DNA from 3 places in the Streptomyces sp. NPDC096136 genome. Region 2 is predicted to be linked to each of the others. Evidence: predicted binding sites of a transcription regulator. Region 2 holds the regulator's gene; each other region holds the start of a gene.
The links. The regulator HrcA, encoded in region 2, represses chaperone genes, less so after heat shock. The targets are predictions, from matches to a motif close to TTNGCACTCNGNNNNNCNGAGTGCNAA.

Region 1: a site for HrcA is predicted at 1,571-1,597, ahead of groL (chaperonin GroEL). Genes of this name have one in related genera too.
Region 3: a site for HrcA is predicted at 1,821-1,847, ahead of groES (co-chaperone GroES). Genes of this name have one in related genera too.

The regions. Positions count from the first base shown of each region.
Region 1 is NZ_JBIWFZ010000010.1:107,748-111,004, reverse strand. It holds gene groL (chaperonin GroEL) at 1-1,374, opposite strand, end outside; gene ACIRBY_RS21790 (cold-shock protein) at 1,720-1,926, opposite strand; gene ACIRBY_RS21785 (MoaD/ThiS family protein) at 2,308-2,586, opposite strand; gene thrC (threonine synthase) at 2,623-3,257, opposite strand, start outside.
Region 2 is NZ_JBIWFZ010000009.1:148,329-151,585, reverse strand. It holds gene dnaJ (molecular chaperone DnaJ) at 1-599, opposite strand, end outside; gene hrcA (heat-inducible transcriptional repressor HrcA) at 600-1,616, opposite strand; gene ACIRBY_RS20480 (MBL fold metallo-hydrolase) at 1,784-2,515, shown strand; gene ACIRBY_RS20475 (DUF3097 domain-containing protein) at 2,544-3,257, shown strand, end outside.
Region 3 is NZ_JBIWFZ010000003.1:99,210-102,466, forward strand. It holds gene ACIRBY_RS06765 (ATP-binding protein) at 1-951, opposite strand, end outside; gene ACIRBY_RS06770 (response regulator transcription factor) at 957-1,643, opposite strand; gene groES (co-chaperone GroES) at 1,991-2,299, shown strand; gene groL (chaperonin GroEL) at 2,410-3,257, shown strand, end outside.

The sequences.
Region 1 (3,257 bases), on a different contig from region 2:
CTCGAGACCACCGTTGACGGCGATCTGCTTCAGCGGGGCCTCCAGCGCGAGCTTCACGGCGTTGGCGCCGGTCGCCTCGTCACCCGAGAGCTCCAGCTTCTCGAAGACCGAGGAGGCCTGGAGCAGGGCCACGCCACCGCCGGCGACGATGCCCTCTTCGACGGCCGCCTTGGCGTTGCGGACGGCGTCCTCGATGCGGTGCTTGCGCTCCTTGAGCTCGACCTCGGTCGCGGCACCGGCCTTGATGACGGCCACGCCGCCGGCCAGCTTCGCGAGGCGCTCCTGGAGCTTCTCGCGGTCGTAGTCCGAGTCGGAGTTCTCGATCTCGGCGCGGATCTGGTTGACGCGGCCCTGGACCTGGTCGCTGTCACCGGCACCGTCGACGATGGTGGTCTCGTCCTTGGTGATGACGACCTTGCGGGCGCGGCCGAGCAGGTCGAGACCGGCGTTCTCCAGCTTGAGGCCGACCTCCTCGGAGATGACGGTGCCGCCCGTGAGGATGGCGATGTCGCCGAGCATGGCCTTGCGGCGGTCGCCGAAGCCCGGGGCCTTGACGGCGACGGACTTGAAGGTGCCGCGGATCTTGTTGACGACCAGGGTCGACAGGGCCTCGCCCTCGACGTCCTCGGCGATGATCAGCAGCGGCTTGCCGGACTGCATGACCTTCTCCAGGAGCGGCAGCAGGTCCTTGACCGAGCCGATCTTGGAGTTGACGATCAGGATGTACGGGTCGTCGAGCGACGCCTCCATACGCTCCATGTCGGTGGCGAAGTACGCCGAGATGTAGCCCTTGTCGAAGCGCATGCCCTCGGTGAGCTCCAGCTCCAGACCGAAGGTCTGGGACTCCTCGACGGTGATGACGCCTTCCTTGCCGACCTTGTCCATGGCCTCGGCGATGAGCTCGCCGATCTGGGTGTCGGCGGCCGAGATGGAGGCCGTGGAAGCGATCTGCTCCTTGGTCTCGACATCCTTGGCCTGGGCGAGCAGGGCGGCGGAGACGGCCTCGACGGCCTTCTCGATACCACGCTTGAGGGCCATCGGGTTGGCACCGGCGGCCACGTTGCGCAGACCCTCGCGGACGAGCGCCTGGGCGAGGACGGTGGCGGTGGTCGTACCGTCGCCGGCGACGTCGTCCGTCTTCTTGGCGACTTCCTTGACCAGCTCGGCGCCGATCTTCTCGTACGGGTCCTCGAGCTCGATCTCCTTGGCGATGGAGACGCCGTCGTTGGTGATCGTGGGCGCACCCCACTTCTTCTCAAGGACGACGTTGCGACCCTTGGGGCCAAGGGTGACCTTGACGGCATCGGCGAGCTGGTTCATGCCACGCTCGAGACCGCGCCGGGCCTCCTCGTTGAACGAAATGATCTTGGCCATCTGAAGTGGTCCTCCAGGACTGGGGTTCCCCCCACGCCGCCAGGCGTCAGGGGAGGGTGGATTGCTCCGGACCGCGCCCGCGCCCGCGACGGACGGCCTGCCGACCCGGCGGTTCCTTCCCGCCGGACCCTGCGGGCCTCACCGGCCCGGTCCTCGTCTTGTAGCACTCTCACCCGGAGAGTGCTAACGCCAATGATTAGCACTCGGCCCCCACGAGTGCAAGCGGCTTCGAGCCATGCCGTCCCGGGGCGCCCGTACCGGGACATACGTGAGGGGCCCGCATCCCGTCCGGGATGGGGCCCCTCACGTGTTGGTGCGTGCGTCGGTGGCCGATCGCGCTTCGACTCAGCCGGCCGCGAGCTTGACCATGTCCGCCTGCGGACCCTTCTGGCCCTGCGAGATCTCGAACTCGACCCGCTGACCCTCTTCAAGGGTGCGGTACCCGTCCATCTGGATGGCGCTGTAGTGGACGAACACATCCGCACCACCGTCGACCGCGATGAAGCCGTAGCCCTTCTCCGCGTTGAACCACTTGACGGTGCCCTGAGCCATGCCTAACTCCCCTATTACTGGCCCTTGCGCAGGTCCGCACTTCGCGGACCCGGGTCAGAACTTGCGCCGGAACGCCTCGACCGGGGCTGAATGTATCTGCACCGCTGCTGTCTGCAACAGGTCATTCCGACGAGAAATCTGGACACGCACAAAAGGGGAAATGGGCTGAAAAGTTGGCCTATTCCTGGGCAAGTCGGGCCAGACAACCCGCACCAATGCCCCAAAAGCCACACGCATGTTGACTCAATGTCAACCCTCTCGCAGCCCGTTCATATGCGGCGGGCAAGAACAGCGGAGGGGACTTCCCCAACTCTACCGCGCCCAATCAAGCAGAATTGCCCCCTCCGCTTTTAGCGGAGGGGGCAATTCAGATTCCCGGGGTCAGCAGCCGCCCGCCACGGCGGGGATGATCGAGACGCCGGCGCCGTCCGGCGTCGCCGCCTGCAGGCCGCCCTCGAAGCGCACGTCGTCGTCGTTGACGTAGACGTTCACGAAGCGGCGCAGCTTGCCCTGGTCGTCCAGGACGCGCGCGGCGATGCCCGGGTGGTTCGCCTCAAGCGAGTCGATGACCTCGGCGAGGGTCGCCCCCTCGGCCGGGACCTCGGCGGCGCCGCCGGTGTAGGTGCGCAGGATGGTGGGGATGCGGACGTTGACGCTCATGGCGCTACCGCCTTTCCGTGGAGTGCTGGGGAAGGGTCAGGCCAGGCCGGCGGCGCGGAACGCGTCCAGGCTCGGGCGGATGGTGGCGGTCTGGCCGGAGCCGGCCACCGCCTCCAGGGTCTTGAGGCCGTCACCGGTGTTCAGGACCACGGTGGTCAGCGAGGGGTCGAGCTGCCCGTTCTCGATCAGCTTCTTCGTCACGCCGACGGTCACGCCGCCGGCGGTCTCGGCGAAGATGCCCTCGGTCTGCGCCAGGATCCTGATGGCCTCGACGACCTGCTCGTCGGTGACGTCCTCGACGAAGCCGCCGGTGCGGCGCGCGATGTCGAGCACGTACGGGCCGTCCGCCGGGTTGCCGATGGCCAGGGACTTGGCGATCGTGTTCGGCTTCTGCGGGCGGACCACGTCGTGGCCGGCCTTGAAGGCGGTCGACACCGGGGAGCAGCCCTCGGCCTGGGCGCCGAAGATCTTGTAGGGCTTGTCCTCGACCAGACCGAGCTTGATCAGCTCCTGCAGACCCTTGTCGATCTTGGTGAGCTGCGAGCCGGAGGCGATCGGGATGACGATCTGGTCGGGCAGCCGCCAGCCGAGCTGCTCGCAGATCTCGTACGCCAGGGTCTTGGAGCCCTCGCCGTAGTAGGGGCGCAGGTTGACGTTGACGAAGCCCCAGC
Region 2 (3,257 bases):
GGGGTCGGGACCACGGTGCCGAAGCCCTGGCACTGCGGGCAGGGGCGCGAGGTCATGACCTGGCCCAGGAAGGACCGGGTGACCTGGGAGACCTCACCGCGGCCGCGGCACATGTCGCAGGTCTGCGCGGAGGTGCCGGGGGCGGCGCCCTCGCCGGAGCAGGTGCCGCACACCACGGCGGTGTCGACCTGGATCTCCTTGGTCGTGCCGAAGGCGGCCTCGTCCAGCTCCAGGTCCAGGCGGATCATGGCGTCCTGGCCGCGGCGGGTCCGCGAGCGCGGTCCGCGCTGCGAGGCCTGGCCGAAGAAGGCGTCCATGATGTCGGAGAAGTTGCCGAAGCCGCCCGCACCGAAGCCGCCCGCGCCGCCACCGCCGCCCGAGGAGGACAGCGGGTCGCCGCCGAGGTCGTAGACCTGCTTCTTCTGCGGGTCGGAGAGGACCTCGTAGGCCGCGTTGATCTCCTTGAAGCGCTCCTGCGTCTTCGGGTCCGGGTTCACGTCCGGGTGGAGTTCACGCGCGAGGCGGCGGAAGGCCTTCTTGATCTCGTCCTGCGATGCGTCGCGGCGCACGCCGAGGACGGCGTAGTAGTCCGTGGCCACTTACGACTCCGCCAGGATCTGTCCGACGTAACGTGCCACTGCGCGTACCGCTCCCATCGTTCCGGGGTAGTCCATGCGGGTCGGTCCGACCACGCCGAGTTTGGCGACTGCCTCGCCGCCCGAACCGTAGCCGACGGAGACGACCGACGTGGAGTTGAGTCCCTCGTAGGCGTTCTCGTGCCCGATCCGTACGGCCATCCCCGACTCCCCGGCCTCGCCCAGCAGCTTGAGGAGCACCACGTGCTCCTCGAGGGCTTCGAGCACCGGCCGGATCGTCAGGGGAAAATCATGTCCGAAGCGCGTGAGGTTGGCGGTGCCGCCGATCATCAGCCGCTCCTCCGCCTCCTCGGCCAGGGTTTCGAGAAGGGTCGCGAGCACCGCCTTGACGGTCGCCCGGTCGTCGATCTCGAACGACTCCGGAAGGTCCTGCACCAGGTTCGGGACGTCGGTGAAGCGACGTCCGACGACCCTGCTGTTGAGCCGCGCCCGCAGGTCGGCGAGGGAGTTCTCGCCGAAGGGGGTCTGGGTGTCGACCATGCGCTGCTCGACCCGCCCGGTGTCGGTGATCAGGACGAGCATCAGCCGGGCCGGGGCCAGCGACAGCAGCTCGACGTGCCGGACGGTGGAGCGGGTCAGCGACGGGTACTGGACGACGGCGACCTGGCGGGTCAGCTGCGCGAGCAGCCGTACCGTGCGGCCGACGACGTCGTCGAGGTCCACGGCCCCGTCGAGGAAGTTCTGGATGGCGCGGCGCTCGGGCGTCGACAGCGGCTTGACTCCGGCCAGCCTGTCGACGAAGAGCCGGTAGCCCTTGTCGGTGGGGATCCGGCCGGCGCTGGTGTGGGGCTGGGCGATGTAGCCCTCCTCCTCCAGCACGGCCATGTCGTTGCGCACGGTGGCCGGTGAGACGCCCAGCTTGTGCCGCTCGGTGAGGGCCTTGGAGCCGACGGGCTCCTCCGTCCCGACGTAGTCCTGGACGATGGCGCGCAGCACCTCGAGTCTGCGTTCACTGAGCATCGCGCACACCTCCGGATGCGGTCGGTCGTCGGGCGGTCCTGGTCGGGCGGTCCTGCGGCGGTGATCGGCTGGCACTCTGCTCGCCCGAGTGCCAGAGAACCCCCGGTCAGTGTACGGCCGGGTAGTGCGCCGCAGGCAAGGGCGGCCCGCCAGGGTAGCGTCGCGGCATGGAGATGCGATGGGAAGAGGCGGGCTGGGAACGGCTGACCGGGCGGGCGGGCCGACGACGGCTCCCGGTGTGGGACTGCACGGTGGGGCTGGTGGTGGGGGACGACTCGGTGCTCCTGATCGACCCCGGGTCGAGCGTCCGGGAGGGCGCGGGGATCCGGGCCGAGGCGGAGCGGCTGACCGGCCGGCACGTGACCCATATCGCATTCACCCACGGACATTTCGACCACGTACTGGGCGGCTCCGCCTTCGCGGGCGCCCAGTTCTACGGGGCGGTCGGCCTGGACCGGCTGGTGGGGACGTCCGCCGGCCGGGAGGAGCTGCGGGCGGGCGCGGTGGCCCAGGGCCTGGCGGAGGACGAGGCCGCCGAGGCCTGCGACCTGCTCAAGGCTCCGGCGCACCTGGTGTCGGGCGAGTGGACCCTGGAGCTGGGCGGGGTGCAGGTGCTGCTGGCCAATGTGGGGCCCGCGCACTCCCAGCACGACCTGGCCGTCTTCGTGCCGGGCGAGCGGGAGACGGTGTTCTGCGGGGACCTGGTCGAGGAGTCCGGGGAGCCGCAGGCCGGATCGGACGCGGTTCCGGGCCAGTGGCCGGCCGCCCTGGACCGGCTGCTGTCGCTGGGCGGGCAGGACGCGCTGTACGTACCGGGTCACGGAGCGGTCGTTGACGCGGACTTCGTGCGTGCGCAACGCGACACACTGGCGGACCGGTTCGGCGTGTCGCGGGCGTGAGGACGGCCGCGCTCCTAGTGTCGGCCGGATGCGCGAGTACTCCCCCGACCTGACCCCGCAGTGGAAGCGCCCCAAGGCCGTGCCGGAGGTGCCGGCCGACCCCGATCTGGTGGTCGAGGTGGCGGGCACGGACTTCTGCGGTGCGGTGGTCGCGTGCGAGGCGGGCACGGTGACCCTGGAGGACCGGTTCGGCAGGCGGCGGGTGTTCCCGCTGGAGCCGCGGGGCTTCCTGCTCGACGGTGCGGTGGTGACGCTGACCCGCCCCGCGCGGGCTCCGGCCGCGCCGGCCCGTACGGCCTCGGGCTCCGTCGCCGTCCCGGGGGCGCGGGCCCGGGTGGCGCGGGCGGGGCGGATCTATGTGGAGGGGCGGCACGACGCCGAGCTGGTCGAGCGGGTGTGGGGCGACGACCTGCGGATCGAGGGCGTGGTGGTGGAGTACCTGGAGGGGATCGACGACCTCGCGGCCGTGGTGGCGGAGTTCGCCCCGGGGCCGGACGCCCGTCTGGGGGTCCTGGTGGACCATCTGGTGCCGGGGTCGAAGGAGTCGCGGATCGCGGCGTCGGTGACCTCGCCGGACGTTCTGGTGGTGGGCCACCCGTACGTGGACGTCTGGCAGGCCGTGAAACCGTCGGCGCTGGGCATCCGGGCGTGGCCCGAGGTGCCGCGGGGGCAGGACTGGAAGACGGGCGTCTGCCGGGCCCTGGGCTGGCCGCAGAACACGGGGGCCGCCTGGCAGCACGTC
Region 3 (3,257 bases), on a different contig from region 2:
CAGCGCCAGGTCCACCGGCTCGGGGCGCGGCGCGGGCCCGCCGTCGAGGCGGGCCAGGAGCAGCAGGTCGGCGGCGATCCGCTGGAGCCGCTCGGTGTCGGCCAGCGCGGCGGCCACCGACGCCCGGTCGGGCCGCTCCATGGCGAGGGCCACCTCCAGTCGGGAGCGGACGGCGGCCAGCGGGTTGCGCAACTCGTGCGAGGCGTCGGCGGTGAACTGCCGCTGCCGGGCGTCGGAGCGCTCCAGCCGGTCGAGGGTGTCGTTGACGGTCCGGGCCAGCTGGGCGATCTCGTCCGCGCCGCCCGGGTCGGGGACGCGGCGGTCGAGCTCGCTCGCGGTGACGGCGGCCAGGCCGGAGCGGATGGCGGCGACGGGGCGCAGCGCGTGCCCGGTGGCCCACCAGGCCAGGGCCGCCGCGAAGGCGGTGAGCGGCGGGGCGCCGGCGAGCAGTGCGACCGCGACGGCGCGGGTGGCGTCGTCGACGTCGCCGAGCACGGTCATCGCGTACACGGTGTGCGGGGCGGCCGGGTCGTGCGCCGCGGGCGGGCCGGGGGCGGCGACCGCGACGACCACGCGCCGCTGACCGCCGGGGTGCGCGGGCGCGAGTACGGCCGACCGGGAGTCCTGCCCGGGCCCGGGGCGCAGCCCGTCGAGGCGGGGGATGTCCCGGGGCTCCCCGCCGGCGGCGGTGCTCGCCACGGTCCGGCCCTGCGCGTCGCGTACGAGGACCAGGTCGACCCCCGTCTCGGGCGCGGGCAGCCGGCCGCCGGGCGGGAGGGTCCGGGTGTCGACCTGCGCGGCGACCTTCCGCGCGGCGAGCTCGGTGCGGCCGGTGGTGTTGTCGAGGAGGTTGCCGCGCATCAGGGTGTACAGCCACAGCCCGCCGGTGGCCAGTACGGCGGCCATCGCGAGCGCGGCGGCGAGCGCGGTCCGGGCGCGGAGGCTGCTCACCACCGTCAGCCGCCGTCGGGGGCCATGCGGTAGCCGGTGCCGTGGACGGTGAGGATGGAGCGGCGGCCGAAGGGTGCGTCGATCTTCTTGCGCAGGGAGGAGACGTAGACCTCGACGATGTTGGGGTCGATGCCGTGCGGGGAGTCCCAGACCTCGTCGAGGATGTCCTGCTTGGCGACGGCCCGGCCGGGCCGCTCCATCAGGCAGGCGAGCACGCCGAGCTCGCGGGCGGTGAGTTCGATGTCCTGCGCGCCGCGGCGGCAGCGGCGGTCGTGCGGGTCGAGGACCAGGTCGCCCGCCCGCAGGACGGCGGGTCCGGCGGCGGGGCCGGCGGCGCGGCGGGCGAGGGCGCGCAGGCGGGCGCCGAGCACGACGAAGGAGAACGGCTTGGTGAGGTAGTCGTCGGCCCCGGCGTCGAGGCCCTCGGCCTCGTCGTACTCGCCGTCCTTGGCGGTGAGCACCAGGACGGGGGTGGGGTCGCCGTGGGCGCGCATGCGGGCGCAGATCTCGGCGCCGCCGGGGCCGGGGAGCATGAGGTCCAGCAGGACGACGTCGTACGGCCCGCCGGTGAGGGCCAGTTCCAGGCCCCGGTGCCCGTCGTGGGCGACCTCGACGCGGTGGCCCTCGGCGGACAGGCCCTGCCGGAGGGACTCGGCCAGGTTCTCTTCGTCTTCGACGACCAGGATGCGCACGCGCCAAGCCTCACATACCGGGCGCCGGACCGGCCCGGGGCGGGCCCTGCGGGGCCGTCGGGGCGAGCCGTCCCCGGGCGGGGCCGGGATTTCGGCGGAGGGCCGGAGGCGGCGGGGGCCGGGTTTGGGCCAAGTGGGGGGTTCGGCGGCCGGAATACGTGGATCCAGCGGACCGTGTTGGCACTCCGCTTGACCGAGTGCTAATCGCCGGAATAGTGTCACACCTGGCACTCGCCCCCGGCGAGTGCCAACACAGCGACAGGCAGGTCCGGCACCCGCGACGACGGATCGACCTGGTCGCCACCTCAGACAGTTAACCCCGGATCTCCGAAGGGGGAGGTCGGATCGTGACGACCGCCAGCTCCAAGGTTGCCATCAAGCCGCTTGAGGACCGCATCGTGGTCCAGCCGCTCGACGCCGAGCAGACCACGGCCTCCGGCCTGGTCATCCCGGACACCGCGAAGGAGAAGCCCCAGGAGGGCGTCGTCCTCGCGGTCGGCCCGGGCCGCTTCGAGGACGGCCAGCGTCTCCCGCTGGACGTCTCCGTCGGCGACATCGTGCTGTACAGCAAGTACGGCGGCACCGAAGTGAAGTACAGCGGCGAGGAGTACCTCGTCCTCTCGGCCCGCGACGTGCTCGCGATCGTCGAGAAGTAATCACTTCTCAGCATTGCTTTGAACTGCGCCCCTGGTCACCCCGCTGATTGCCGGGCGGCGAGGGGCGCGGTTCGTTAAACCCGAGTTTTCGAGAGGGCTGAACCGCTCCCATGGCGAAGATCCTGAAGTTCGACGAGGACGCCCGTCGCGCCCTCGAGCGCGGCGTCAACAAGCTTGCCGACACGGTCAAGGTGACGATCGGCCCCAAGGGCCGCAACGTCGTCATCGACAAGAAGTTCGGCGCCCCCACCATCACCAACGACGGTGTCACCATCGCCCGCGAGGTCGAGCTGGACGACCCGTACGAGAACCTCGGCGCCCAGCTCGTGAAGGAGGTGGCGACCAAGACCAACGACATCGCGGGTGACGGCACCACCACCGCCACCGTGCTCGCCCAGGCGCTCGTCCGCGAGGGTCTGCGCAACGTCGCCGCCGGCGCCTCCCCGGCCGCCCTGAAGAAGGGCATCGACGCCGCGGTCAAGGCCGTGTCCGAGGAGCTCCTCGCGACCGCCCGCCCGATCGAGGACAAGTCCGACATCGCCGCCGTGGCCGCGCTCTCCGCGCAGGACTCGCAGGTCGGCGAGCTCATCGCCGAGGCGATGGACAAGGTCGGCAAGGACGGTGTCATCACCGTCGAGGAGTCCAACGCCTTCGGCCTGGAGCTGGAGTTCACCGAGGGCATGGCCTTCGACAAGGGCTACCTCTCGCCGTACATGGTCACCGACCAGGAGCGTATGGAGGCCGTCCTCGACGACCCGTACATCCTGATCAACCAGGGCAAGATCTCCTCCATCCAGGACCTCCTGCCGCTTCTGGAGAAGGTCATCCAGGCGGGTGGCTCCAAGCCGCTGCTGATCATCGCCGAGGACGTCGAGGGCGAGGCGCTCTCCACCCTCGTCGTCAACAAGATCCGCGGCACCTTCAACGCGGTCGCCGTCAAGGCCCCGGGCTTCGGCGA